DNA from 2 places in the Vibrio olivae genome. Region 2 is predicted to be linked to the other one. Evidence: predicted binding sites of a transcription regulator. Region 2 holds the regulator's gene; the other holds the start of a gene.
What was found. Region 2 encodes PurR, which represses purine synthesis genes. Its sites were predicted from a motif close to TNANGNAAACGTTTNCNTNA; they were not measured.

Region 1: purT (formate-dependent phosphoribosylglycinamide formyltransferase) is a predicted target of PurR. The motif match lies at 8,868-8,887, and genes of this name have one in related genera.

Annotation. Positions count from the first base shown of each region.
Region 1 covers NZ_JBHMEP010000001.1:1,047,512-1,062,942, reverse strand. The annotation lists gene ydiJ (D-2-hydroxyglutarate dehydrogenase YdiJ) at 1-307, shown strand, start outside; gene ACFFUV_RS04920 (methyltransferase family protein) at 386-853, shown strand; gene hutH (histidine ammonia-lyase) at 922-2,457, opposite strand; gene hutI (imidazolonepropionase) at 2,531-3,757, opposite strand; gene hutC (histidine utilization transcriptional repressor HutC) at 3,890-4,609, opposite strand; gene ACFFUV_RS04900 (DUF3187 family protein) at 4,714-5,688, opposite strand; gene ACFFUV_RS04895 (nucleotidyltransferase family protein) at 5,796-6,569, opposite strand; gene ACFFUV_RS04890 (thiopurine S-methyltransferase) at 6,914-7,561, shown strand; gene purT (formate-dependent phosphoribosylglycinamide formyltransferase) at 7,629-8,807, opposite strand; gene ACFFUV_RS04880 (SLC13 family permease) at 9,067-10,485, shown strand; gene ACFFUV_RS04875 (ATP-binding protein) at 10,494-11,825, shown strand; gene ACFFUV_RS04870 (response regulator) at 11,812-12,291, shown strand; gene ACFFUV_RS04865 (hypothetical protein) at 12,288-12,596, shown strand; gene ACFFUV_RS04860 (cyclic di-GMP phosphodiesterase) at 12,802-14,058, shown strand; gene cdd (cytidine deaminase) at 14,120-15,007, opposite strand; gene ACFFUV_RS04850 (CidB/LrgB family autolysis modulator) at 15,242-15,431, opposite strand, start outside.
Region 2 covers NZ_JBHMEP010000001.1:433,636-449,066, forward strand. The annotation lists gene ACFFUV_RS02080 (GGDEF domain-containing protein) at 1-1,582, shown strand, start outside; gene glgC (glucose-1-phosphate adenylyltransferase) at 1,898-3,118, shown strand; gene glgA (glycogen synthase GlgA) at 3,108-4,583, shown strand; gene ACFFUV_RS02095 (alpha/beta fold hydrolase) at 4,738-5,550, shown strand; gene ACFFUV_RS02100 (DUF7577 domain-containing protein) at 5,534-5,863, opposite strand; gene ACFFUV_RS02105 (TVP38/TMEM64 family protein) at 5,882-6,559, opposite strand; gene ACFFUV_RS02110 (TfoX/Sxy family DNA transformation protein) at 6,738-7,331, opposite strand; cyclic di-GMP riboswitch class I at 7,428-7,520, opposite strand; gene purR (HTH-type transcriptional repressor PurR) at 7,679-8,686, opposite strand; gene elyC (envelope biogenesis factor ElyC) at 9,125-9,928, opposite strand; gene cmoM (tRNA uridine 5-oxyacetic acid(34) methyltransferase CmoM) at 10,042-10,833, shown strand; gene mukF (chromosome partition protein MukF) at 10,836-12,173, shown strand; gene mukE (chromosome partition protein MukE) at 12,154-12,885, shown strand; gene mukB (chromosome partition protein MukB) at 12,882-15,431, shown strand, end outside.

The DNA of each region.
Region 1 (15,431 bases), 610 kb from region 2:
CGGTCATTGTACAGAAAAAACGCGGATGCCGAATTCTGAAAAACAGTGGGGAGAAATTTTTACCCACTTTGGGGGGCGTTTAGAGTCGGTCCCTGTGGGGTGCTGTGGCATGGCAGGTACATTTGGTCACGAAGTGGATAAGCTTCAGATGTCCAAAGATATTTATGCGCTAAGTTGGCGGCCTCGCCTTGACGACTTACCCAAAGAGCGCTGTTTGATCACAGGATACTCATGTCGAAGTCAGGTGAAACGCTTTGAGCATTATAAAGCGAAGCATCCATTGCAAGCTTTGCTGCACCTCGTGTAATTGGATTTTGTTCGCTACGATATATAGACCCGTCGTATGAGGCGGGTCGCTTGTTTTTCATGCTTGAATAGGAACACGGTGTTGAGAAAACTCGAATTGAAAGTCCCACCAGTTGCGGTATTTCTTATTCTTTTAGTGGCGATGGCTAAATCATCGGAATTGTTTCCTGACGCTTACTTACCGCTTCCTAAAACGGACTGGGTATTTATTGGTTGTTTGGTCATTGCTGTCATTCTTGCTTTCAGCAGCCTCTATCAATTTCGCAAAGCCAAGACCACCGTCAATCCGATAAAATTGCATAAGGTTTCTCAGCTGGTGGAGCACGGTGTGTTTTCAGTAACACGCAATCCGATGTATTTGTCGCTATTGACGACACTGTTTGGTGCAGCGTATTGGCTACAAAGCTGGGCAAGCATTGCTTGGTGCTGGGTGTTCATTTTGTATATGAATCGTTTTCAAATTATCCCTGAAGAGCGATTTTTGACGGCGCAGTATGGTGAGCGTTATGAGAAGTACAAGCAGAGAGTGAAACGTTGGTTACTTTGATTTTTGAGTGAGATTCCGATCTAGTTTGATAGAAAAGGGCCTCGTTGAACGAGGCCCTTTTCTTTGGTTTATACGCTGCTCGGCAACAGCTCTGCGGGCATCAGATGATTATGTGTCGCTAATTTGAGCAGTTGGTTCGCGAGTTCAATATCAGGTGCAAAGTAGCGGTCTTTATCATAGAAAGGGACCTGCTCTCGCAGTATTTGCTTTGCTTCTTCTACGTGCACGGATGATTTATTTGGCGCGCGAAAATCCAGCCCTTGCGCTGATGCCAAATATTCTACGGCCAAAATTCCGCGGGTATTTTCACCCATATCGCGCAAGCGTCTTGCGGCGAATGTCGCCATCGAGACGTGATCTTCTTGATTGGCAGAGGTGGGCAGGCTGTCAACCGAAGCTGGATGAGCGAGTGTTTTGTTTTCACTGGCAAGCGCCGCCGAGGTAACCTGAGCAATCATAAACCCGGAATTAACGCCGCCGTTATCCACTAAAAATGGTGGTAATTTACTCAACGCACTATCAATGAGCAGCGCCATGCGGCGCTCAGATAAACTGCCGATTTCAGCAATGGCTAGGGCCAGGTTATCTGCAGCCATCGCGACCGGCTCTGCATGAAAGTTACCACCAGAAATGATGTCACCTTCATCGGCAAACACCAAAGGATTATCTGACACGGAGTTGGCTTCCACGATTAAAACATCGGCCGCACTGCGTATTTGTTGTAAACATGCGCCCATGACCTGAGGTTGGCAACGCAGTGAATATGGGTCTTGCACTTTTTCACAGTCAGTGTGAGAGAGCCCAATCTCACTGTCTTCACCGAGTAAGTGTCGAAACGCGGCGGCGGCGTCTATTTGCCCCTGATGCCCGCGCACTTGATGAATTCGCGCATCGAAAGGACGCCGACTTCCAAGTGCGGCTTCCACCGACATCGCCCCGCATACGGTGGCAGATGCAAACAGGTCTTCGGCGCCAAATAGACCTTCAAGCGCAAATGCGGTAGATGCTTGAGTACCGTTGAGTAGGGCTAGCCCTTCCTTAGGAGCGAGAGTGATGGGTGACAAGCCAGCGATTTTGAGTGCGCTCAGACCAGAGATGATCTCTCCTTGATAACGAGCTTGCCCTTCACCTAATAAGATGGTGCTCATATGCGCCAGTGGAGCAAGGTCACCAGAGGCGCCAACTGACCCTTTTTGAGGTACACAAGGGTAGACCTCTGCGTTGACTAAGGTCATCAATGCGTTGATAACCTCAAGTCGAATACCGGAAAACCCTCGCGCTAAGCTATTAATTTTCAGTACCATCATCAAGCGCACCGTCTCATCGGCCATGAACTGACCAATCCCCGCTGCGTGAGAGAGCACAATACTTCGCTGCAGCGTCTCAAGATCGTGTGGTGCAATTTTGGTGTTTGCTAGTAAACCAAATCCCGTATTAATTCCGTAGACCGTTTTTCCTTCACTGATAACTTGATTGACGATGGATGTACTACGTTCAATCGCTGGAATCGCGTCAGGATCCAGAGTGAGTGTGACAGGAGAACGGCTGACTTGACGGAGTTCATGTAAGGTCAACTGACCCGGTTTTAAAGTTAAGTTCAGCATGCTGACTCCCTTCATCATAATGTGACTTGTACTGAGTAACGCCTGTTATTAACTATGTACTAAACACGTTGCGTTACTGAAAATAAGACTCGCTGGAGATACGCTCAAATCGGCCGTCAACAACCCGTGCGGCAAGTAGGGGAATGCCTTGCTGATAGCTGAGCTCCGCGGGAGATTGAATATTCCATATCGCAATATCAGCATCAAATCCTTCCCGTAATTGACCACGGCACTCGCTTTGGCCTATGGCTTTAGCGGCATGGCATGTCACGCCGCGTAGGGCTTCTTCCGGTGTCAATCCAAACAGCGTGCAACCCATGTTCATCATCATTGTGAGGTCGGCAAAAGGAGATGTACCTGGGTTCATGTCGGTCGCTAATGCCATGGGGACATCGTACTCTCTTAAGGCTTTAATCGGAGGTAATTGCTGTTCACGAAGAAAATAAAATGCGCCAGGTAATAACGTGGCAACCGTGCCCGATTGGGCGATGGCTTTGACCCCTTCAATGTCCAAGTATTCGATATGATCAACCGACACACCGTGATAACGGGCGGTTAACGCGCTTCCACCGAGGTTAGACAGTTGCTCGGTGTGGCCTTTAATCTTAAGGCCAAATTGTTGCGCACTTTTAAAAACGCGCTCGGTTTGTTCCAGGGTAAAACCAATGGATTCACAAAATACATCAACAGAGCAAGCCAGTTTCTGCTCGGCAACCGCCGGGATGATAACGTTACAAACATAGTCAATGTAATCATCAGCGCGTCCGGCATACTCTGGGGGGATTGCATGCGCGGCAAGCAACGTTGTCGACACCTTAATTGATCGGTAACTTTCCAGCGCTTTGGCTGCCTTAAGCATTTTTATTTCATCATCGAGAGTGAGTCCATAACCGGATTTGATTTCAACTGACGTGACCCCGCTGCGAATTAATCCATCGAGGCGGGGCAGCGCCAGTTCGATTAACTCTTGTTCAGTCGCACTTCGCGTTGCTTGAACCGTCGATAAGATACCGCCGCCTTGCTTTGCGATCTCTTGGTATGGGACGCCGTTTAGACGCATTTCAAACTCGTTCGCACGACTTCCGGCAAAAATGAGATGGGTATGGCAGTCAATCAAACCTGGTGTGAGTAGCTTGTCTGCACAATTGATGACTTTTAACGAATTATTTTCAGGAAGGAGGTGACTGATGGCAGAGATTTTGCCGTTAATGACGGTGATATTTTGGGGGGGTGAAACATCATAACCGGCTTTATTGGCCTGCAGTGAAACCATTCGCGCGTTGGTGAGCACAAAGTCCATGTTATCCGCGAGTCCTGAAGATTTAAATGTATATACAATTATTGTCTCTATTACTCGTTAAGTGCAAGTAGCCCGTTAAAAAAATGTGATCGTTCATAGGCGCTTGAAACGACACTGCCTAGTTAGGGCGGTCTACGTAGTTGCAACGCTGACTTTAGAGCTCAGTTTATATTTTGTTCCCGGATGATAGAGAAGGGCTGAGCTGACCAATTTATCACCACTCCAAGTTCGGCGATTAAGCAACAGGCAAGGCTCATTCGCACCAAGACGCAAAGCTCGGCGAACTTGCTCGTCGGGAACCACTGCTTCAACGGTATGTTCAATAGCGCTGAGTGGACAATTGGCCGATAAGTATTGGTTAGGTGTTTGCTGGGTAAAATCTTGGGATAGATAACCTGGAGCGTATTGAGCGTTTACCCAGCGTAGTTCAAGTTGAATCGGTCTTTCATCGGCGTAATGAATGATTTCACTATAATAGACCGTGCTACGTATCATTACTCCGAGTTTAATTGCTATCTCGTCATCAGCAACGAGTTTGGTCTGTTTGAGCACTTTATTGCTGTATTCTTGCCCTCGTTGCTGAACTTCTGCCGCGATATTACGAATATCCAGCAACGGAGATTCCGCTTTATCATCCGGGGAACAAATAAAGGTTCCTGCTCGAGGTTTTCGCTGTAGCATTCCTTCTGCCACGAGATCCCGCACGGCTTTGTTGACCGTCATGCGGCTTACCGAAAATTGCTGGGTTAGCTCGAGTTCGGTTGGAATGCGATCGCCTGGTAACCATCGACCGGACGTAATGTTATCTAAGATATAGCGTTTGATCGTGAGATAACGTGGCGTTTGTGGCATAACGATTGCTCAGTAATTAATTGACTATACAAAATTGACACAAATAAGATGGAATTCAATCGAAATGTGCAAGTTTGCGTGACGAGGTCACATCGTCAGACTCATCAATTACCTAAGCGATATCGGTAACCCAAGGTAAACGCAATGTCGGTACTATTATCGGCGTTGAACATATTTTCGATCATAGAAACTTCAAGTGCTGAGTGTTGCATATTGTAGCGATAACCTAGAACCCACTCGATAGCAAGCTTTGAAAATTCATCGTCGGCATAAGATAAACCTTGATAAATCATGCCCTGAACAATCAACTGATGGCGAACAGTAAAATCATATTGGTAACTCGCGCCACTCGACCATGCATTTTTACGAAACGGCAAATTCTGATATTGCTTTTGATGATTGTGGTGTGTGGCAGACAGCATAAAATCGGCATGATGTGCACCATGGCGATAACTGTAGTTGAGTTGGGTGCCAAACTCGACGTCGTTTGATTGAAAGAGGCTCGCGTCGAAGTGATTGTAGTAAAGTGAGGTACCGATAGAGAAGGCGTGGTTTTGATTGGCAAATAACAAATATTGCCCGTAAGCGGTGATCGCTTGGCTTAAGGTTTTACCACGAAAGTCACGCTGCTCAATACCGTAGTCAGGTAAATCCATGACAAAACGATCATTTTCGACATCATCACGACCATTCTGACTTAAACCGACCAAATCATGGAAGCTGATGGTTAAGCCATCAATATGATTGTTACCCGCATAATTCCATCGGTAGTTTAGACCAAACTTCCAATCCGGTGTTGCCTGCCAGAGCCCACCAAACGCGATTTGATTTTGATAGTAATCCAGCTCGTAATCGGAATTGACCGCCCAGACACTGGCTGCGGTTCCATTGATATACAGCTCAACGTCGTTTTTTGATTTTGGAAAGCTGGATTGCAACTGTGGAGAGAGGCTATTGGTTCGAAAAGGAGTCTGGGTATAGGTTTTTAACGGGCCATAATTATTGTCCGCGATAGACTCAGCACTGTGGCCGAATGCTGGAAGCCACATCAACGATATTAAGAGATAGTGATACTTCATAAGCTACATCGAAAATAGGGGTTAGCTAGTCATAGTATAGTTAAATTATTTCGATGAAAATCACAAAAAAGCAGAGGTAACTCATTGCTGGGTCACCTCTTTTTTGATTAAGCAGCAGATAAATGTGTGGTGATGTAAGGTTGCCACGCGTCTTGATACAAACGTTTAGATTCGCTTCTCATTTTGGCAATTTGTGCTAATTCAAATTCATTTGCTCGGCGTTTTTCTTTTGCGGCAATACGTTCAATCTTTTGGATCTGTTCGTAGAGGCGATGCTCAGGGCCGCTTTTTACATCCGCAATGGCTTTCAGGTGGAGCTGCACTTCGGCAATAATTTGGGTCTTAGGCAGTTGAACCAGTACATTGAGGTCACGATAACCAGATTGTGCAGGGTTTTTAAAGCGGTTTTTTACTTTGAGGATGGTGGTTTCACGGCTTAGCACTTCGTAAGCTTCCATTAAGCTTGGTACATCATCGGCAACTAAGGTTGCTCGCGCGAGGTCAGTGATTCGATCGGCACGGCCGCCCAGTTCGTGCTCAATTTTGTCGACAGAGCGTTGATAAGATTTTACGCCAGCAAAATGGGGCTGTGTATTGGTATGAAGTGCGGCACCTTTGCATAAGGTTTCTAACTCGGCTTGCGCTTGGTGTGCTTTGCTGTAGAGCACAGCAAAATCATTGTAGGGTTGAATTGGGCTAATATGATGAGACTCAATTCCGTAAAGGCCGCTTAAATTGTGCCTGAACGTTTTGGAGCAAACTTGGTTTTGCTTTGTTTCAGGCCCATTTTCTTCCGGATTTAAACTTACCGTGGCCGCAAAAGCAGGGGCGCGACTTAAAACTAAAAGCATCAATGCGGTAGTGCGCAATAATAAACTCATACGCTCTCCTTAATTTGTTGTTGTTTTACTCAGAAAGTGGGTGACGAAAAGTTCGGTAAAACGCGACAAATCAAAGTCTACAGTTCAGTTATGGGGGTAATTGTCAGAGTTCCAAGAGTCTTGATTTAGCTAACGGTCAAAAGCTTGAATTAGATCTCAATTGTGTCTAAATTCCAATCAATTACGTGATCGAATCCTTAAATTTTTATCCAATATCCCATGTGATGAGAGTCAGTATAGAGCGGCTTTTATGAACCAAGTCTGAACGGCTTGTGTATCTATCGAAATTGATCCAATTCGTTTATTCTAATAGCCATAATAATCGGTAAACATAAGGAATCAGAATGCGAGATCCTGAGTTCTGGCATAGTAAGTGGGCATCCAACCAAATTGGCTTTCATCAAGACGATGTTCACCCCTTATTAATTCAATTTTGGCCTAAGCTTCAGCCAAAGCGCGAAGATAAAGTTTTGGTTCCACTGTGTGGTAAAAGTGAAGATTTGGTGTGGCTGGCCAGTAAACACAATGACGTGCAGGGGGTTGAGCTGAGTAACATCGCTGTCCGCTCTTTTTTTGCGGAGCACTTCTACACTCCGCTTGTGATTCCTGTGGACGCAAGACATGAGCTCTATCAGTTTGATGAACTCTCGATTTATGTTGGCGACTTTTTTACCGCGCCAATTGAAAGCGTGGACGTCATTTATGACCGTGCCGCGCTGGTGGCTTTGCCAAGGGAGATGCGAGTCGAGTATGCTGAGCGCATAAAACAGTCACTGAATCCAGGTGGGCGCATTCTGTTAGTGACGTTGGATTATAACCAAGATGAAATGTCTGGCCCGCCATTTTCGGTCACCGAGCAAGAAGTGCGTCAACTGTTTCAAGGGTATACGATCACGCATTTGTATCGTGATGACGCCGATGACACACATCCTAAAATCGCCGATAAGGGCATGAGTCGCTTTGCTGAAGAAGTGTTCTTGATCGAATCATAATCAGCGATGTAAAAAGGCTTACCTTGAGGTAAGCCTTTTTTATTGAAGGTGTATGGTGAAAACCGAATCAGTTGTAAATAACCTTAACGCTTTGAGCAGCTGCTACCGCATCGCTGATTGCGGTTTCTAGGTCGTCACGTTGTGTTACGACAACACCAAGGCGGCGTCGGCCATCAATTTCTGGTTTACCAAACAGGCGTAACTGGGTTTTTGGTGACGCTAAAGCCTCATTGATACCGGAGAACTGAATATCACCGGAAGTGCCCTGACCAAGAATCACTGCGGAGGCGGAAGGGCCGTATTGAGTGATACTAGCAATCGGTAATCCAGTAAAGGCACGGACATGCAGAGCAAACTCTGAAAGGTCTTGGGAAATAAGTGTGATAAGCCCGGTATCATGTGGGCGAGGTGAGACCTCGTTAAAAATGACAGTGTCACCTTTCACAAACAATTCAACACCAAATAAACCATACCCCCCCAACGCCGTGACGATTTTCTCAGCGGTTTCTTGAGCGGCTTGCTGCGCTTTTTCAGACATCATTTGTGGCTGCCAAGACTCGCGGTAATCGCCATCTTCTTGGCGATGGCCTATCGGGGCGCAGAAATGAACGCCATCGCTAGCACTGATGGTTAATTGCGTAATTTCATAGTCAAAGTCAATAAAGCCTTCGACGATAACTCGTCCTGCGCCACTGCGGCCGCCATCTTGTGCGTAATTCCACGCAGTTTCAATGTCTTGCTGTGTTTTAATCACGCTTTGTCCTTTGCCTGATGAACTCATAACAGGCTTACAGACACACGGTAAGCCCACGTGTTCAACCGCCGCGACAAAGTCTTGGTAGTTATCCGCAAATTGATATGGCGAAGTGGTGAGGCCTAGCTCTTCAGCCGCTAAACGGCGAATTCCTTCACGGTTCATGGTCAGTAAAGTGGCTTTAGCCGAAGGCACGACATTCAGACCTTTCGCTTCGAGCTCAACCAATTTTGACGTCGCGATTGCTTCGATCTCAGGGACGACAAAGTCCGGCTTTTCAAGAGCAATAATTGCTTCAAGCGCTTCACCATCAAGCATGTTTAGAACGTGGCTACGATGGGCAACTTGCATTGCCGGGGCATCGGCATAGCGGTCACAGGCAATGACTTCTAGCCCAAGACGTTGACATTCTATCGCGACTTCTTTGCCTAATTCTCCAGAGCCTAAGAGCAAGACACGAGTGGCACTTTTTCGGGTTGCTGAACCAAACATAACAGCCTCAAATTGGTGTGTTTAACAATATTTGGCTCGCATGATACGGAATTTTAATAAAAAAGCAAACGTTTGCGCAGTGATGTAAAAGTGGACAAATTAAGAACTAAAGCACAGTTTTTAAACAAATAAGTTGGCGATTACGGAATCCTTGATCTAACCCCAAGCCTGAAATCGGTCTTAGCGCGAGGATAGTAAACAGTATGAAGTTCGAGGAGTGTTTTCTCGGCGCAGTGACAATAACAAGGCTTTATTTATTATGCGATTATCCATCAAATACTGGCTACCTATTGTTATCCCTATTGTGGTGCTATGCCTCCCATTATCCGCGTTTCCTTTTGACGGCATTACCGTACTGCAACAGCGAGTTATCGCCATCTTTTTACTCGCGGCCTTATGTTGGGTGTTAGAGCCCATTCCAATTTACGCCACATCTGTGGTGATCATTCTTCTTGAATTGCTGATGCTATCTAATAAAGGGTTGGTGTTTTTACGCCTTGAGCAAGGGCAACCGCATTTCGGTCAGTTATTGGATTATCATGATGTGATGGCAACCTTTGCCAGCCCGATCATCATGCTGTTTTTAGGTGGTTTTTTTCTGGCGATGGCCGCGACCAAGTATCGTTTGGATGTTAACTTAGCGCGTGTTTTACTGCGACCATTCGGTCATAACCCGAAGTACGTGATGCTTGGACTGATGCTGATTACGGCTATCTTCTCGATGTTTATGTCCAATACGGCGACGACGGCGATGATGCTCTCAATTTTAACGCCAGTGATGGCGCTGTTCGCTCCCAAAGATCCTGGAAAAGTTGCGTTTGCTTTATGTATTCCTGTCGCAGCTAATATCGGCGGAATAGGGACACCGATTGGCACACCTCCTAATGCCATCGCCCTTAAATATTTAGTCGGTGATAACTTAATTTCGTTTGGCGAGTGGATGGTGTTTGGCGTTCCTTTTGTGGTAGTGATGATGGCGTTGGCTTGGGGATTACTAAACAGTTTGTATCCCGCAAAACAGCGCAGCATTGAGCTCTCAATAAAAGGTAAGTTTCTTAAAACGCCCAAAGCGTACGTCGTTTATATCACCTTTGGCTTGACGATTTTATTGTGGCTAATGGGCGACTTACACGGCATGAATAGCTATACCATTGCTTTGATTCCCGTGGCGGTGTTTTCATTAACGGGTATCATCAATAAAGAAGACCTGAAAAAGATCTCTTGGGATGTTTTGTGGCTGGTCTCAGGGGGGATCGCACTTGGGCTTGCATTAGATCAAACCGGTTTAGCAAGCTTGGTCGTCAATAGCATTCCGTTTGATCAGTGCTCGCCATATGTCGTGCTTTTTGGCGCAGCGTTATTATGTTTATTGATGGCAAACTTTATGTCTCATACGGCAACCGCGAACTTGCTTATGCCCATCATGGCAGCGCTTGGCGCCTCAATGACCAGCCTTGCGCCGCTGGGCGGAGAAGTGACAATGATTTTAGTGGTGACCTTTGCGGCATCGCTGGGCATGTCACTGCCAATCAGTACGCCGCCCAATGCTCTTGCTCATGCCACGGGCCATATCGAGAGCCGGCAAATGGTTAAAGTCGGTGCAACACTAGGTTGTGTTGGTGTCGTGCTGAGTTTTGTTATGGTGTGGATTCTTCACGCCGTAGGCCACATCGGGTAAAGGTAGCGATGATGCAACCTAATCAACTCATTGAAGTGTATTTTTCCGATTCAAATCGGCAGCTCACCATTGCTAGTGGTCAACAGTTACTGGTGCAAGGTGGGTTTAATGATCGCCTCTATTATGTCATTGAGGGCGAACTCGATGGCTATTATTCCCACGATGATGACAGTGACATCAAAGTGTTCAGCGCGAGCAGCGGTGCGTTTATTGGTGTGCACAGTTTTTTCTCTCGAACTTGGATACCGTCTTCAAGTGTGGTCGCCAAGGTTGAGACAACGCTAGCGTGGATTGACCGCCATACTCAAGCTGTGGAAGAGCACAGCTGGGGGAAGCTAACCGAACAATTTATGCCCGTCATTGTACAAGAGCTTTCTCAGCGGCAAAGGCGTGCAACCCAAGAGGCCATTGCGAAAGCGCGAGCGTTACAGAAGCTTCATCTAGCTGAACAGATGACAACCTTGGGTCAGTTAGCCGCTGGGCTGGCGCATGAACTCAATAACGCGATAGGGGTTGTGAGCAGCAAAAGTCGCCAACTAGAAACGGTTATTCAGCAACTGCTTGAAGAAGCGCATCCTGATGAGGTGGAATATTATCAGCATGGACTGACACAAGGTCAGCGTTGCTCTTCATCTCAAGCGCGTCTGTTAGCCAATCAAATCGAAAACTATTGTGGTATTGAGCGTCGTCTGGCGAAACAGTTGGCGAAGGCACTACCGAATGGGGAATTATCACCACATTGGCTTGCTCAGCCAGAGCAAGCGGTGCGGTTCTGGCAAGTAGGACGAGATTTGCATGATCTTCACCTAGCCTCGAAACATGCAATTGGTATTGTTCAGTCAGTAAAGCAGTTAGGCAAAACGGAAATCAATCAAGAGGAGTGGGTGGACATTAATGACACCCTGAACAAAGCGACCGTGCTACTGCAAAGCGATTTACGCAGGGTCGCGCTGAAAGTGCGGCCTGCGGAGTTACCCAAGTTTCAATGCTCTGAGACCGAATTGGTTCAGGTGTGGGTGAATATCATCAAAAATGCGTGTGACGCAATGCAAGAGACCGACAATCCGCAAATTCTGATTCAAACTCGAGTCGATAAGAGCAGAATATTGGTCACCATTGCTAATAACGGACCTGCGATGAATGAATCGGTACGCAGGCAAATTTTTCAGCCTAACTTCACGACGAAGAAAGGCGGATTGTCATTTGGGCTGGGGCTTGGCTTGGCAATCGTGAAACGGATAGTGACGGGATATGGTGGTTCGGTAGCAGTAAAAAGCGATAATCAGTACACCATTTTTCGAATTAAATTGCCGGTGGAGGAATGTTATGGAAAAGCTTAATGTCGTGTGTGTTGATGATCAGCGGGAAGTGCTCAGTGCGGTCGCACAGGATCTTGAAATGTTCTCTGATTGGTTGTCGATAGAAGAGTGCGAATCGGCTGGAGAGGCGTTGGCGTTTATGGATGAATTGGATGCTCAGGGAGAGTATGTCGCGGTGCTGGTTTCTGATCATGTCATGCCTGAAAAAACAGGGATTCAATTGCTAACTGAAGTCGCGCAAGATATTCGCTTTAAGCACACCAAAAAAGTATTACTTACCGGTCAAGCAACCCACTCTGATACCATTACAGCAATTAACGCCGCAGGCATTGATCATTATTTTGAGAAACCTTGGAATCCACAGCAGTTACAAAACGCCATCCGTACCTTGGTATCGGAATATGTGTTTCAGCAAGGTTTTGATTATTTGGAATACCAACAGCATTTGGATTCAAACGTTGTACTTAAATATCTTAGAGAAATATGACACGTAGTAGAAAGCAGTTAACACCATACAAGCGCAAAAAGCGCCAAGGCATCATTTTTAATCTTATTGTCTGCGCAGTGAGTTATGGTTTTATTAAATTAGGCTGGTTGAGTTTAATTCCAGTATTTACCTGTGCGATAAGTTTTATCATGGCACTGTTTCATTCGATGTATTATTTCTTCAACTACGATGATGAAGAGGAATCGATAGAAACTTTTTTACAAAATGAAGTGTATATTACCTCAAATCGTAACCAGATGCCGGGCGAAAACAAGGAGAATAGAGATAAGCCTCATCGTGGGTGACAAACCCAAAGTGATACGGGCATGCTATCGATGCGCTCAATGAGTGCGCGGTGGAAAATCATTGTGAATATTGTTATTAACTCTAATTTAGTTAATTTTTAGAATTACTTAGCAAATTTTAACGCTTTTGTAGCATTCAGGCGTAGCATAAACGTACGGCTTATTGTTAAACTGCATTCACATTAGTTTTGTTATGTGTCTGTGCATGAAGTACGATCCTAACCAATCGATTCAGATTCCAATTCAAGACCTGACCGTCGGCATGTTTGTCACTGCGATTGAAAACAATAAGCGGGTCAATCTGGCTAATGCGGGACGCGTTAGTCATCAGGCATCCATTGAACAATTAATCGAGCGTGGAATCCAATTTGCTTGGGTTGATGTCGCTTTGTCTGAAAAGGGGTGTCAGTTCCCTAAACCTAAACCCGTTCAACAAAGCTTTGATTCAACGTTGATGGCATCCACATCGTCAGCGTCCACAGCAGAGTCTGCAGAGCCACACCATCCCGTGGAAAGCAAGACTAGGCGTTTATTCAGCCGAGACGCCAATCAAAAACGAGCCACTAAGGTCATTGGTGAAGCACGCAAATTGGCTAAAAAACTCTTAAGCCAGACGTTTGATAGTAAACCGCTGCAATTAGATGAACTCAATCAGTGGGCGGATGAGCTTATTGATAGCGTGATGGTGGATCCTGACGCGCTTCATTGTGTTTCAGCGCTACGCAATAAGGATACCTATCTTCTAGAACATTCCGTGAATGTGGCGTGTTTATTAGTGACCTTTGGCAAATATTTAGAGCTGGACACGCAAACGTTAAAACAGTTGGCGATTGGCGGAATCGTTCATGATATCGGCAAAATTAAGGTCGATAACGACATCTTGCATAAGCCGAGTAAGCTGACTCCGCAAGAATTCGAGCACATGAAACTGCACCAAGTGTTTGCTCAAGATATGCTTAAGTCGATTAAAGGTCTTGGGCCTATTAGCCGTGATGTGTGTCTAATGCACCACGAAAAAATGGATGGCACAGGTTATCCGTTTGGTTTGAGCGGTGAGCAGTTACCTTTACATGGCAGAATGAGCAGTATCGTCGATATCTATGACGCGTTAACCGCAGATCGTTGTTACAAAAAAGCGATGAGTTCAGCGGAAGCTTTCAAAGTATTATTGAGCTTGACGCCACACCACCTTGATAAAGAACTCGTATATAAATTCATCAACTGCATCGGCGTATATCCGGTGGGATCTGTGGTGGAGTTGAGCGATCAGCGTTTGGGGATTGTATGGGTGTCGAATGCTCATGAGCCACTTAAACCGGAAGTGAAGTGCTTTTATTCTACTAAATACACTCGCTTTACCGAGGTGACTTACGTCGATTTGAAAAAGGTGCCATTGACTATTGGGCGCGCCATTTCACCAACCGGGCTGAATATCGACATGAGTCCATTTTACCATGTTTAGCGAGTCTATAAATGCAACAAAGGCGCGAGTTACTCGCGCCTTTTTCGTTTGTTTGCTTAGCTTACAGCGATAAGTAGGCCAGCGTTGCATCAGGGTTAATGGCTTCTAAAGTCGATTGTGTGCACGCCAAATGACTTATTGTGCCTGAAGACATTTCAACCAGCGCGCCAGCTTCAATATCATCGATAGATTGCTGGGCGATTAATAATTGCGCCAAGGCAACTTGCAGTGGCGGCAAGCTTGGATTAAACGCTGCGTTTTCCGCGTAAGCACCGGTAAAAATGCGCCCATTCTTAAGTTTTAGTGCGACACCACTTAAATTATGGGTGTATGGGGCGTGGCTTCGATTAAGCGCTGACAAGGCATGTTGAATCAGAGGATCGCTATCTTGGCTAGTCAATTCGTGATTCACACTTGACATCAAACCCGCATCAATACCGAGGTCGCCCGGGCCAAATGAATCGGGCAAATACTCTTGCAGAGACATTGGAGCGCGTTCTGGTAATTGGATCTGTAAGGTCTGAGAGGTGGTCAGTTCATTCATAAACTGTCGACAGTGACCACATGGGCTATAGTTGACGGTCACATCCTTTATACCTGTTTCACCTTTCATCCAAGCATGGCTAATGGCGCACTGCTCAGCATGAATGGTTTGTCCAAGCTGAACACCATCAAACTCGATGTTCGCACCAAAATAAATTTTACCCGATGTTCCGCGAGCTAACGCGCCAACATTAAATTTAGATAAAGGTGTATAGGCCAGAGCGGCCGCAAGTGGTAGCAACGCAAGGCGCAATTCATCATCCGCCAAACCTGTGATGGTTTGTAACTCAGCAAACTGCTCTGTCGATAATGTTGCATCGAAATCTCTATTTAAAAATATCGGTGCCAAAAAGTCTGAGACAACTTTGGGCATCTCTTGCAGCGCCTGTTCAATACGGCTTGTCATAATTGATCCTTTATCCTGCGTGAATCTTGGTCGATGCTTTGGGCTAAGACGAAGAAACATTTAATTAATATGGGTTATATATTCTAGGAATTACGCGCCACATTACGCCGATCAATATCACATAAAAAGATGAAACGTAGTGTTATGTTTCATTATTAGAGTGAGCTCACACATGTTATCGATTGCATTCTAACAATTGTTGATGGTGATCTCGTTGTTTGCTCTCAACCGTGCTTAGGTGCCTGCCAGCCATATGATGGCAGCAAAAAACGAAGGTGCGAGTATCGAAGTAATCACACCACACACGACCAGTGCCAGTGAGCTAAATGCCGCGTCTTGTGGATTTTTTTCCGCGCATGTCGCCGTCCCAAGAGCATGTGAAATGGTACCCATGGTCAATCCGCGCGCAACGGGATGACTGATG
Region 2 (15,431 bases):
TTGGAAATACAGTGAAGTGACCGCCAAGCATGACTCACAAAATATTTTGACCGAGTTAAATCATCAAGTCGATATGGCCAAAGTCTTGGCAAATGACCAGAGAGTGGTTCAGTGGGCTAGGGCACCCAGTGATAAACAACGAAAGCAGCAAGCTTTAGATTGGCTAGAAAATCAAAGCCATTTATTTTCCGAAGACAACCTTTTTATCGCATTGGATAAAAATCTTTCCTATTACGTGATTGACGGTGCTGATCCAAAAACTCAATCCCCATTTCGTTATCATTTCAATCCTAACAAAGCGGATGAGGAATGGTATTTTCGTTACACTCGTAGACATATCATAAGACCCGATGCAACGGTTGATTACGATGAAGCATTAGGTCTCGTCAAGTTGTGGATGACGGTGCCTATTATCCAAAATGGCAAGTTTTTAGGGTTAACAGGTACGGGATTTGAACTTGGGACACTAGTCCCCAAACTACTGGGCGAGAAAGTTGACGGCATTAACACCGTATACGTCAACCAAAAGGGCGAAATTGAGCTGGATCATAGCTTTTTAAGCGGCAATTTTGTCCACGACCTTGATAAGCTCAGGCATAAAAAAACGTTACACCAAGTGGTGAATAGTGATGCCAGCTATAAGGTGATTAAAGATCTTATGGAACTTCAGTCGCAAGGTAAGGAGTCAGACACGTTAGTTGTTTCTCTTGAGCCTAATGGCATGTTCGCCTCGATAAAATTCATTCAAGGCTTAGGTTGGTATCAAGTAAAATTCGTTGATATTGATGAAGTGTTGGATAGTAATTATCTCGAGTCCTTTGCTGAAATTAGTTTGGTGATGTTTATGGTGTTCACCTTGCTGATGTTTACTTTTGTTAATCGTAAAGTGTTCGACCCGCTCATTGCTGTCCATCGCCATCTCAAACGTATGATGCCTGAAGGGAAACGCAGTCGCGGTAAAGACTTCTTTAAAGACATCACTCACAACTTGGAAGAGCTCGATCGAGAACTGTTTCGTTCACGTCACTCTTTAGATTCGTTGGTTAGAGAGCGAACGGAAACCCTTGACCAACTTGCTATGATTGACCCACTGACCGGGCTACTCAATCGTTCAGGCATGGAAAGGGAAATAAACTCTGAATTGGCGAGAACGAAACGCGAAGGGAGCGCTTTTGGCTTAGTCTGGATCTCAATTGAAGGGATGGAAGAGTCGGATATTGTCGATATCACCGCTCACTTGGAGCGAGATAAGAAATTACAATATGCGTCTGCTTTGCTACAAAAAGTGGTTCGTGAATACGATTGTGCATGCCGCTGGGCTGATGGCGAGTTTGTTGTGCTTATTCGCTCTCATCAGGCACAAGCACTAGAAGCGCTAACCGAGCGGTTTAAGACCGAAATCGCTGATGATCCAAATGGCGTGGAGATTTTATTTGCGCTCGGAGGATTGGTGGTTGATCCGGCGATGTCTCTTCAAGATGCGTTAGCAAAAGCGGATAGTGCACTTTATATGGCGAAGTCTAAGCCACAAGATAAGGTGTATATTATTCACACTTCAACATCAGAGCGTTACCGAGGGTAGTTTTTTCGCGACGATTTGGCGCAGCATCGTTAACTGTCTTACCTGTATCACAAATGCACTCACTCACGAAATGTCCTTGTGAGGTTATGTATCCTGACAACTTTTGTGTCTCAGTTTTACGCATTGTGGTTAAGTTACCGAATGGCGTTTGTAAAGTTTTGTTTTGCCCACTGATAATGAGTGCAGGATTGCATAGTGAGTGGATTGGTGGGTTACATCCCCCGTAACTCAGGTGTTGGTGCTGTTTGGCTGATACCTCCGTCTCTTGCCAATTGCAATGCCACATCCACACAATAACAGTGAAACGGAGGCAACATGACTGCAGTACTAGGTATGATATTAGCGGGCGGCGAGGGTTCTCGGTTGAGACCATTGACTGAATCAAGAAGTAAACCCTCGGTTCCGTTTGGCGGCAGCTACCGCCTGGTAGATTTTGCCCTCAACAATTTTGTTAATGCGGACTTTATGCGTTTGTACGTATTGACCCAATTTAAATCTCAATCGCTCAATAGCCATCTCAGCAAAGGTTGGATGATTAGCGGGGTCACCAGCCGTTTCTTCATTGAACCCATTCCAGCGCAAATGCGTACCGGGAAGCGTTGGTATGAAGGCACCGCAGACGCGATATATCAAAATTTACGCTTTATGGAGCTGTCTGGTGCTCAGGATATTTGTATCTTTGGGTCTGACCATATTTACAAAATGGATATTCGTCAGATGATGGATTTTCATCGTCAAAAGCAAGCCAAGCTTACCGTCTCTGCGATCAGAATGCCGGTGGAGGAAGCCAGTCAATTTGGTGTGATTGAGATTGATGAGCAGGGAATGATGGTTGGCTTTGAAGAGAAGCCGCAACAGCCTAAATCAATTCCAGGGCTACCTGGAACTGCCTTGGTCTCAATGGGGAATTATATTTTTAAAGCGCAAGCTTTGTATGACGAACTTAACCAAGATGCTGAGGACCCAGAGTCTAGCCACGATTTTGGTAACGATATTATTCCAAAAATGTTCCCACGAGGTGAGGTCTATGTCTATGATTTTAGTACCAACGTTATTCCGGGTGAAAAGGAGGAAACGTATTGGCGTGATGTGGGAACAATTGATGCCTATTGGCAAGCTCATATGGATTTACTCAAAGAAAACCCACCGTTCTCACTGTATAACCGCGCGTGGCCCTTGCACACCTACCAACCTGCATTACCGCCAGCAACCTACATCAACTCAGATAACCAAAACGTTGAAATTGTAGATAGCTTAGTGTGCAACGGTAGTTGGGTCCGTGGATCGCAAATCAAAAAATCAGTGTTAGGTTTTCGCACTAATGTTGCTTCACAATGCGACATAAGCGAAAGTATCTTTCTCGGCAGCGTAAAAGTGGGTGAAGGTTGTACTCTGCGCCGCGTTATTGTTGATAAGGACGTTGAAATTGCCCCGGGAACCGAAATTGGTGTTGATCTTGAGCAAGACAAGCAACAATTTCATGTCTCGGATGGCGGGATTGTCGTCATTCCAAAAGGAGCAAAAATTGGGTACTGACAAGTTAGCGGTGCTGTTTGTTGCATCAGAAGCTGATGGATTAATTAAGAGTGGAGGCCTAGCGGATGTCGCTAGGGCTCTGCCTGAAAGCCTTGTGTCTCTGGGGCAGGATGTGCGACTTAGCATTCCGGGTTATAGCAATATCCAAGGCCTATATGAGGCGCCAGTGGTACTCAAAAGTGAACTGGACTTCTGGCCACATACGCCATATCAAGTTCGGCAATTGGCTTTGGGAGAGGTGGTGGTTTACGCGATTGAATGTGAACGCTATTTTGATCGCCCGCAAATGTACGCTGAACATAACCAAGCATACATTGATAACGGAGAGCGCTTTGCGTTTTTCAGTGCAGCCAGCCTTGATATGTTACCCAAGCTCGATTTTAAGCCCCATTTGATTCACGCCAATGACTGGCATACAGGGCTCGTTCCTTACCTATTAAGACAACGCTATCGAGAAAACCCGTATTTTCAAGGCATTCATAGTGTGCTTTCAATCCATAATGCGGTATTTAAAGGCGTATTTAGTTACGACGAATTGCGCTGTCTGCCAGAGTTCCATACCAAGCATGTACCGGAAGCGGCGGTGAGCGCGTCACACGTCACCATGCTGAAAGCTGGCGTTATGACGGCAGATAAAATTGTCGCAGTCAGTCCAACCTACGCCAAAGAGCTCACCACCGAGCTTGGCAGCCATGGCATGGGGCGTGAGTTCCAGCAACGTAGCGCAGATTTAGTGGGTATCTTAAATGGCTGTGACTATCAAATGTGGAACCCTAAAAACGACACACTGATTCCTACTAACTATACTGATGAAGCACAAAGTCTCGCTCAGGGTAAGAGCGACTGTAAGCGGGCATTACAAGAGCGTCTAGAGCTTCCAACTGAGCCTCACGCGATGTATGGCATGGTTTGTCGCTTAACACATCAAAAAGGGATCCAATACCTTACACCTATTTTGAGTGACTTCCTTCAACACGATGTACAGGTTGTGATTGTAGGAACGGGTGAACTGGCCATGGCCACACAACTGCGGGCGATTTCCGATCAGTTCCCTGATAAATTTAAGTTTATCGAGGCGTATGACAATGAACTTGCTCACTGGGTAGAGGCTGGGGCTGATTTCTTCTTGATGCCATCTGAATTTGAACCCTGTGGTTTAAATCAAATCTACAGTATGGCCTATGGCACTTTACCTATCGTTCGTAGCGTCGGAGGGTTAAAAGACACCGTGAATGATATGTTACTCGATTCTGCCAACGCCACTGGCTTTGTGTTTGATGAGCCAGAGCCAGACAAATTGTTGATTACCATGCTGCGTTCGTTGTTATTGTATGAGCAAAATCCGCAATGGATACTGGAAGTGCAGCAAAGGGCGATGAATAAGGATTTCAGTTGGCATAATGCTGCGCAGCATTATCTCGAGCTTTATCACTCTGCGCTAGCCAAGGAAAGCTTGTATCGCTAGTGCAAGTACTATGGGCGCTGATTCTCCACAGATTAAAAGTTCAGCGTTTGGTCATAAGAACGAGCAATTCTTGATCTTATGCCACTCCAAGTTGTGAAGGTCTGTGGTAGTCTGAGCAGCCTCGAGTTTAATCACTGCGGTCAATGACGTGAATATGCAAGACAACTTATTGTTTCATAAGATACATCGCCACCACAGCAGTCGTGAATGGGTTGTCTTTGTCCACGGGGCAGGCGGCAGCTCTTCTATCTGGTGCAAACAGATTCGTGCCTACAAAGCCCATTTTAATTTGCTGTTGATTGATCTTCGAGGTCATGGCAAGTCGAACCGATTGTTACAAGATATTATTACTCAGCGCTACACGTTTCGAGATGTGTCACGAGATATCCTGCATGTGATGGATCATCTCAATATTCCTCAGGCTCATTTTGTCGGGATGTCACTGGGTACAATAATCGTACGCACACTGGCAGAAATTGCAGCGCATCGTGTCCAGTCAATGGTTCTTGGCGGCGCTGTAACGCGCTTTAACGCCCGTTCTCAGATACTTGTTACCCTTGGTGGGGTGTTTAAGCATATTATCCCTTACATGTGGTTATATCGATTATTTGCGTATATCGTGATGCCGCAGCGTAATCAAAGACAATCACGACTACTGTTTATCGGTGAGGCGAAGAAGTTATGCCAAAAGGAGTTTAAACGTTGGTATATCTTAACCTCGGAGGTAAACCCTTTGATGCGTTACTTCAAAGATAAAGAACTGGCGATTCCCACCTTATACGTGATGGGTGAGCTGGATTACATGTTTATTCAACCCGTTAAAGAAATGGTGGCTGCGCATAAACACAGCCGATTGCTAGAATTGGAAGATTGTGGGCATGTGTGCAATATCGAAAAAGCAGATGAGTTTAATCAACACTCCATTCGTTTTATTCAAGAGCAAGTCAGCATCACGTCACTGAGTTAGGCGTGTAGGGTTCACCGCATTGCCAGCAAATTACAAAATTACCTTCGTTTAGCTCCCCACACTGTATGCAGTGCCAGTCCGCTTTATGCCTAGTTTTATGTGTCACAAATTCTTTAATGATGCGTTTTGCTTTTACGTATTGGCTCGGCTCGTTGAGCCAAATGTAAGGCGCAGTCGAATCGTCAAATGGTACTTCACCTTGGATTGAAAACAGGGCGTCGCCACGGACTTCACAGTCAATGTGGTCGGTATTGAGTAATCCGCAAACGATATGCGCATCAACCGGACTCTCTCCAATATAGATTTTCACCATCTTCCCTTAACTGAATAATTATTGTGAAGGCGTGAGTTTCCAACGCCGTACTACCCATTTGATAAGTATAGGGAAAATACCAAGTAGAGCGAACGAAAGTAGAACCGCTGGTGACACAATACCGGAAAGGGAATCAATTTGAGCGAGTTGCGTGCCGGCATTTAGATACACGGTCGTCCCTGGCAACATACCGATTTGGCTAACGAAATAGAACTGACGAACCGCAATTGGGGTGAGTCCCATGACCAGGTTGATGACAAAGAATGGAAAAATCGGAATGAGGCGCAGAGAAAACAGATAGTATGCACCATCTTTTTTTATGCCTTGATTAATAACCTCGAGTTTATCGCCAAACCGAGTTTGTACCCAATTTTGGAAAAAATAACGACTGAGTAAAAAAGCGCAGGTTGCGCCAAGTGTACTGGCAAAAGAAACGAGCAACAGGCTGAACCAAAAACCAAACAATGCAGCGCCAAGTAGGGTAATGATGGTTGCCCCCGGAATAGACAGGGCTGTGATAAGGACATACGCCACAAAGTAGATGCTGGCGGCAATCACAAAATTTTGCTCGATGAACAGCGCCAATTGCTGTTGGTAATGTTTGGCGGATTCGAGGGTAATGAAGGTGCGAGTTTGACTTACGATCAGCACGATGATGAGCAGTAATAGCGCGGCTAGCAGAATCTTCTTATACATCTTGTGTCCTTTTGTTTGATAACACCGAGTGACCATTGACTGTCAGTCGTGAACTTAATGACCAGCTAATGTTCATAATAAGTCAATATCAATAAGAACCGGACAAAAGGCAGAAAATTTCATTGAGGCATAAAAAAAGCCAGTGTATTGCTACACTGGCTCTGATGTATCACTTAACTTAGCCGTTCAATCCAGCCATCAACTCGGTGCGACGGTCTTGCGGAATCACCGACCAGTGAGTTCCCTTAATCGCACCTTCTAAAGCCCAAAGTAGTTCTAAGCTCACGTCTGAAGCGTGCGTATCTTGGATTGCACGGTATGCTTCTAGTGCACCAGTCTTTTCCAGTTGTTCCACGGAAGAGATACCGGCTTTTTTAAGCATTCTTTCTGTTGCAAGCCTAAGATTGGGAAGATCTTTCAAGCGGTCAGGTTTCGCTTGTTGCTGGGTTTGTTTTTCTTTCTTAGCAATCGATAGTGCATCTTTTGCTAAAGTCAGAATGTAATCGGTGTTACTTGGCCAGTCCATTGGCATTGCATAGTACTTAGTGACGACGGGGAAACCGCGTTTTTTGTAGACATAAGGTTCATAACCTAAGTCTTTAAACTCTCCTGTCGACTTCTCATTCGCGCGAATATGGAGTTTATCTCCGACCACAAGTGCGAACATTGTGTCGTCAACAAAAATCCCAAATCCGCCAAACATTGAACGAGATTTTACTCTGCCTAGCTGCTCGAATAGACGCATTGAATCTTTAAGTACTGGTTTGTCCATGCTTATTTTCTCGGTTTGATGCCACCAGTTCAGGTCCGAGAGATTAGCAAAACTATGCAAACTATTGTCAGTATGTTGTTAATTTGCATATTTGCCATCGGCAACCCCGCTACCTTTCATAACTGTCACTTATGGGTAAGGCCGGAAGCTTTGCGTCCCATCCTTTCGAATGGTTTGCCCTGTGCGTGGCTTGGTTACGTTGTTACATCAAGAAACAGCATAAAACAGGTTGTGCGGGACCGATCACGATTTATATTCAAAAATGTGATCTTGGTTCAGGTAATGATTTCAAAGTATGCGATTGATCCAGAAAATAAGCCATTCATCACAGACGTACGCTATGTTGTTTATTTGTTTAGAGTTTTTACTGTATGGCGTTCAACAATTTCAGGGTGCATTTCAAAAATTCGCTTGTCATGCTCTTTATCTTTGATGCGCTCTAACAGGATCTCAAAAGCGTTCTTACCCACGCGGCGCTTGGGCTGGTGGATGGTAGTCAGAGGAGGTGAAAAGTATTCAGCTAGTTCAATATTGTCATATCCAATCACGGACATATCTTCTGGAATACGGATCCCATTTTGCTGCAATCGGCTCATAAGCCCTAATGCCATCGTATCGTTGAAGCAGAAAACCGCGGTTGGTTTATGATCCCAAGAGGCAATTTTGTCTGCAGCGAGGACGGCGGTATCACATTCGAAGTTACCTTCAAGGATCCAATCCTCGTTGACGGGGAGATTGGCTTCGCTCATTGCGCGTTTAAAGCCTTGAATGCGTTCTTGGCAAGCCGCTTTTTCAAAGTGGCCACTCAAGCAAGCAATGTCACGATGACCATGGTCAATCAGATATTTGGTGGCGAGGTAGCCTCCTTCTTCTGAATTATCAATGATCTTATCAGCCTGAGAACTCTCAGGACCCCAGTCCATGATAACTTTTGGAATATCGGAGTGACGTTCAAGCATTTCTGATAGCTCTTGAGTCAGGTCAGAACACATCACTAAAATGCCGTCTACACGCTTTTCTGCCAGCATACGAATGTAATCGCGTTGCTTTTCGTAGATACCGCCGGTATTACACAAAATCAATGTATAACCTTGGCGATAACAGTAACTTTCTACACCGTCGATCACTTCAGAAAAGAATAAGTTAGTCGACTGGGTAACTAGCATACCAATCGAGCGGGTCGTATTGCATTTCAAGCTGCGTGCAACGGCACTCGGAGCATAATTAAGCTCCTTGACTGCTTCCATTACCTTCTCTTGTGTTGCTTCCGCAACAAAACGAGTTTTATTAATGACATGAGATACAGTTGTTGTTGACACGCCGGCTAAACGGGCGACATCTTTAATGGTAGCCATAGGGTTTGTCCACTCGAAAGTACTGCTAGATGTTGGGTAAAATAAGTAAGCTGAATGACATGGAATTTATACGGATTATAAATACAAAAAACCGCTCTTAAATTAAGCGGTTCGTCACTGTCAAGCTTCTAGTTATAGTCATTTTCGGCGTAGATTCTAGACTGCATTGTTGCTTGAGGCAAACAAAAACCGTGACTAATTCATCTTTCTGACATTTTTCTAAGGTAACGAACCACAGGGTTAATATAGGCGGTTTTTATCAATCTTCAGCATGGTTCGCGCCGATTTTGAGATACATTTCCATAACCTAAAATTTAGACTGGCAGCTACATCACTGATTGCGAAAATTGAGAATCACGGTTTGCTGAAGGTTGAAATTATCGATAAAAAAGCCGAAGCAATAACTTCGGCTGGATACAAGGCGAGCACTACGGCCATTTAAGCGTTGGTGTGCTGCGCCTCGATGGCGGTCTCTTCATAGTCTGAAGCCCAATCTCTCAGGGTTTGCCAAATTTTACCTAAGAGCTCATGCCAAAAAATTTCAGTTTGTTCAATATACTTACCTCGAGGTGTGTAGCGTTCCCAAACTTGAGAGATTTCCTTTTGAGCCAGATAGTTGGTTGGCGCTGGGTAGGGTTCTAAACCAGCGGCATGAAACTCATTGAGAGCTCGCTGCATATGGCTGGCTGAGGTGACTAAGACCAAGTTCTTATTACGCACAAATGCAGCCGCTTGGCGCGCTTCTTCCCAAGTATCCTTAGCGGTTTCTAACAAGATAATATCGGATTTTGATACCCCAAGCGCTAAGGCAACTTTGGCCATCATACGAGCATTACTGACTTCTGACCCACCAGAATATCCCGATAAAATCAGCTTCGCCCCTGGGTACATTCGCAATACCCGAATTCCCTCGGTTAAGCGCATCAATCCCGTCCTACTCAGTTGAGAGGTTGGCGGAATATCATCATCGACCACGTGGCTGCTGCCCAGTACCATCACATAATCGATGGCATCATCCACCGGGAAAAACGCAGAATGTTGGCGCTCCATCGGCATTAAAAGACGTGAAGAAACGGGTTGGAACGCAATTAAAAAGATACCTATAAACGAAAATAGTACAATCAAACAGCCCGACTTCTGACGTGTGGTGAACATAATCAGCATCAGGCCAATAAAGCCAATGATTAACATTGCTGGGAGCGGCATCAGCAGCGCTGATACAACCTTTTTCAGCTCAAACATACTTAAATAGCCCGAAAAAACATCAGTTGATTATAAAAAAAGACAATGCCTCTTTATTCCTGCGGATCTTGTGACAGAATAGCGACACATTAATTCATGATAACGCAAGCCCAGTGATAGAAGACCGTAATTTCGACGACATTGCCCACAAATTTGCAAAAAACATTTACGGCTCCGATAAAGGAAAAATCCGCCAAGTGATTGTTTGGCAAGATCTTGAGCAGATTCTAGCAGAGTTTGGTGGTAAGGATAAACCGCTGCATGTGTTAGATGCCGGGGGCGGTTTGGCACAGATGTCGCAAAAGATTGCGCGGCTCGGACATCATGTCACGTTATGTGATCTATCTTCTGAAATGCTTGAACTTGCTAAGCAGGAAATCGAAAAGCAGGCTTTGCTTAAGCAGTATCGCTTTGTTCATTCTCCCATTCAAATGATTGATAAGCACCTGAACGAAAAGGTGGATATCGTGATGTTTCATGCGGTGATGGAATGGTTGGCGGATCCGAAATCGGCGTTAGAAGTAGCGCTAAAGCAGCTAAAGCCTGGTGGGATTGCGTCTGTGATGTTTTATAACCAGCATGGTCTGGTGTACAAAAATGTCTCTTGTGGCAATTTGCCCCACATATTAGAAGGCATGCCACACCGTAAGCGGTTCAAGCTACAACCATCGCATGGGTTATACCCGGAAGATGTTTATCAATGGATCTCGAACGCCGGCTTTGATATTCAAGGTAAGTCGGGTATTCGTTGCTTTAATGATTATATTGGTAATGGGCCCAATATGGGCGAATACCAGTTTGACGATGTATTAGCTCTTGAAAAGAAATACTGTCGACAAGAGCCGTACCTCTCATTAGGTCGATACATTCATGTATGGGCTAAGAAAAAAGAACAACAGGAATAATAATGAGTGAGATAACTCAGGACGCTGCTAGCCAGCCAATTGACGAGTTGGTGGGCTGGGTCAAGCAACACGATTTCTCATTAAATCTTACCAACGAACGGTTAGCATTTTTGATCTCTCTTGCGGTGTTAAGCAACGAGCGATACGACGAAGAGTTAGGCGAAGGGGAATTGCACGATGCGTTCACTATCGTTACGCGACTCTTTGAAGATACGGGTGAGCCTTCGGCATTTCGAGCGAACAATGCGATTAATGAATTGGTAAAACAGCGTCTGATTAGCCGCTTTACCAGTGAAATTAACGACGGAGCCAGTATTTATCGTCTCTCACCACTGGCCGTCGGTATTACCGACTACTATGTGCGCCACCGTGAATTTTCTAAACTCAAACTCTCAATCCAGCTCTCGATGCTGGCGGGTGAAATGGCGAAAGCCGTTGAAGCTGCTCAGCAGGGGGGAACGGCTGGCCATTGGAAGAAAAACGTTTACGGCGTGTTACGGTATTCCGTTGGCGAGATTTTCGACCAAATTGACCTCAACCAACGCGTTATGGATGAGCAACAGCAAACAGTGAAAGAGCAAATCGCCGAACTGCTTAACAAAGACTGGCGCGAAGCGATTCATAACTGTGAACAGTTGTTGTCCGAAACCTCCTCGACGTTAAAAGAACTGCAAGACACCTTGCAAGCGGCAGGGGATGAGCTTCAAACCCAGATTTTGGATATTCAAGAACGTGTGCATGGGGACCCCGAACTCGACATCATCGATGAGACCTTGTTTGGCTTGCAAATGAAGCTCGACCGCATTACCAGTTGGGGCCAACAAGCGATTGATTTATGGATTGGCTATGATCGCCACGTGCATAAATTTATTCGAACTGCGATTGATATGGATAAAAATCGTGCGTTTAGTACACGTCTGCGCCAGTCACTCAAAGAGTATTTTGATGCTCCATGGCTGCTGACGTTTGCCGACGCTGAGCGATTGATGGACCTTCGAGATGAAGCGTTAGTCCTTCGTAATGACGAAGTGACGGGACACGTGCCACTCGAAGTCGAATATGAAGAATTTCAACAAGTCAATGATGAGCTCTCTGAGCGAATTGGTGACATGCTCGCGGTACACAAGCAGGACAAAACACCCATTGATTTGGGGTCGGTTCTTCGTGATTACCTGGCCGAGCACCCTCAAACTCATCACTTTGATCTCGCCAGAATTATTGTCGACCAGGCGGTACGCTTAGGGTATTCGGAATCCGATTACCAAGCAATTCAACCAGACTGGACAGCGATCAACGATTTTGGTGCAAAGGTACAAGCAAATGTCATCAACAGATATTAATGAATATATGCCAGAAAAACTGGCAAAAGCGATTTCTAACCCACTGTTCCCAGCGCTTGACAGCTTGTTACGCGCTGGGCGTCATATCTCCAGTGAGGATTTAGATAATCACGCACTGCTTTGCGATTTTGAACCAGAGCTTGCTGCGTTTTATCAACGTTATAACACCGAGCTAGTCAAGGCTGCAGAAGGTTTTTTCTATTTGCGTCCGCGTTCTACATCGCTCATCAACCGCAGCGTTTTGTCAGAGCTCGATATGTTGGTTGGGAAGGTATTATGTTTCCTTTACCTCAGCCCTGAACGCCTCGCTCATGAGGGGATCTTTACCAATCAAGAGTTGTATGACGAGCTGCTGGCGCTAACCGATGAGAAAAAGCTCATGCGTCTGGTGACGCACCGTGCCACAGGGTCGGATCTTGATAAAGAAAAACTATTTGAAAAAGTTCGTACTTCACTACGTCGCTTACGCCGTTTAGGCATGGTCATCAATGTGGGGGAAACGGGAAAATTTTGTATTAGCGAAGCGGTATTTCGATTTGGCGCCGATGTTCGAGTTGGTGATGATATGCGCGACGCGCAACTGCGCCTGATTCGAGATGGTGAAGCGGTCGTACATGACGCAGAGCCAAATCAAGGTAACCTACTCGCAGACAGCGAACAAGCTCAACAAGATGAGCTGCAAGACGAAGAACAAAAGGAAAGTGACGCATGATTGAACGAGGTAAATATCAATCGCTGACCATGGTCAACTGGAACGGCTTTTTTGCGCGTACTTTCGATATTGATGATCTGGTGACCACATTATCGGGCGGTAACGGGGCGGGTAAATCCACAACCATGGCGTCGTTTATTACGGCATTGATTCCTGATCAAAGCTTACTGCACTTTCGTAATACCACGGAAGCAGGGAGTAGCCAATCGTCTCGCGATAAAGGCCTGTACGGTAAACTACAGCCTGGCGCCTGTTACGCTGCGCTTGATGTGGTTAACTCGCGTCATCAGCGTTTATTGTTTGCGGTTAAGCTACAGCAAGTCGCTGGACGAGATAAAAAAGTCGACATCAAACCATTCGTAATTCAAGGCTTGCCAAGCCATGTCAAACCAACCGATGTACTTATTGAGTCGGTGTCTGATACTCAAGCGCGTGTGCGTCAAATTAACGAAGTGAAAGACGTCGCTCTCACTTACGAAGGCGCGAGCTTTAAAGCGTTCAACTCTGTGGTCGACTACCATACTCAAATGTTTGATTTTGGTGTGCTTCCGAGAAAACTACGCAACAGTAGCGATCGCTCTAAGTTCTATCGCTTAATCGAAGCGTCATTGTATGGCGGTATTTCTAGTGCGATTACGCGCTCATTGCGAGACTACTTACTGCCACAAAATGGTGGGGTGAAAAAAGCATTCCAAGATATGGAATCGGCGCTGCGTGAGAATCGCATGACGCTTGAAGCCATCAAAACGACCCAATCTGATCGCGACTTGTTTAAACATTTGATCACGGAGTCCACCAATTACGTAGCCGCTGACTACATGCGTCACGCGAACGATCGCCGTAATAAACTTGAACAGACGTTATCACTGCGCGGTGAACTGTTCCAGTCACGCGAAACGTTGATTGAAAACAACCAACTGCTCAACCAAGCGCAAGACGCACTCGCGATGTTGGTCGAGCAAGAAGAAGGATTGGAACAAGATTATCAATCGGCGTCCGACCACCTGCAATTGGTTCAAAATGCACTGCGTCAACAGGAGAAAATTGAGCGTTACCAAGAAGACTTGGAAGAGCTGAATGAACGTCTTGAAGAGCAAGCCATGGTGGTCGAGGAAGCACAAGAACGCACCATGATGGCTGAAGAGCAGGCAACGTTAGCCGAAGAAGAAGTCGATAGTCTAAAAAGTCAGTTGGCGGATTATCAGCAAGCATTGGATGTCCAGCAAACCCGAGCATTACAGTACCAACAAGCGGTACAAGCATTAGAACAGGCTCGCTTACTCTTGGACGACAACTGCTTAACCGCTGAAAGTGCCATGAACTTGGTGAACCAGCTTAAACATCAGCAAAATGAACGTACCAACGAAGTTCTCGCACTCAAACACAAATTGGACATGTCGTCTGCCGCCGCGCAGCAATTTGAAACGGCGCTGAGCTTAGTTCGCTCCATTGTTGGCGACGTGAGTCGCGCTGAGGCGTCTGCTGCGGGTAAGCAAGCGTTGCAACGCGCTCGTAGTGCCGAGCAATTAGTGCAAAATGAATCACAATGGCGTGCTCAACATCGTGAGTTGGAACGTCAGATTCAGCAGCAACAGCAGGTGAAGCAGTGGCGTGATGAGTATCAACAGCAGCATCAGATTGCGCTTGATGATGAACTGAGCCTCGAGCAAGAGCGTGAACGACACGCTCATCACATCGAATCGCTTGAACAAGATTATGAGCTGTTGCGCGAACAACGCAGTGAAAAACGTCGTCTTGATCAAGAACACCGCGCAGAGATTGAGCGTTTGCAAGCCGCGGCGCCTAAATGGATCGCCGCGAGCGATGCATTAGATAACCTTAAACAGCAAAGCGGTGAAGCGTTGGCAGACAGTCAGTCTGTGATGCGCCACATGCAAGTGGTTCTGGAAAATGAGCGTCAGCTAACGGGGCAAAAAGAGCAGCTAGCGACTCGTCGAGCTCAACTTGAGCAAGAGATTGAACATCTTGCATCACCCGGTGGGTCGAATGACTCGCGCCTTAAAGGGTTAGCCGATACTCTGGGCGGTGTGTTGCTATCCGAAATTTATGACGACATCACATTAGAGGATGCGCCTTATTTCAGCGCGATGTATGGTCCTGCACGTCATGCGATTGTGGTATCTGATCTAACGGATATCGAAGATAAGCTTGTCGATTTAGACGATTGTCCAGAGGATCTTTACATCATTGAAGGTGATGTCGATGCTTTTGATGACAGTGCAATGCAAGCCGAAGAGCTCGAACGAGCGGTATGCGTGCGCCTTAATGATAGGCAAATTCGTTACTCTCGATTCCCGGAAATTCCATTGTTTGGCCGCGCTGCTCGCGAGCAGCGTTTAGAGTTACTGCGTGAACAATTGGAAGAGGTGGTTGAGCAGCACGCGAAAGCCGCTTTTGATTCACAAAAGCTGCAGCGCCTGTACCAAGCATTTAACCAATTTGTCGCGCAGCACATCCATATTGCGTTTGATGCGGACCCAGAACAAGCGATTCAGCAGCGCCGCGACCAGCGAAATCAATTAGCC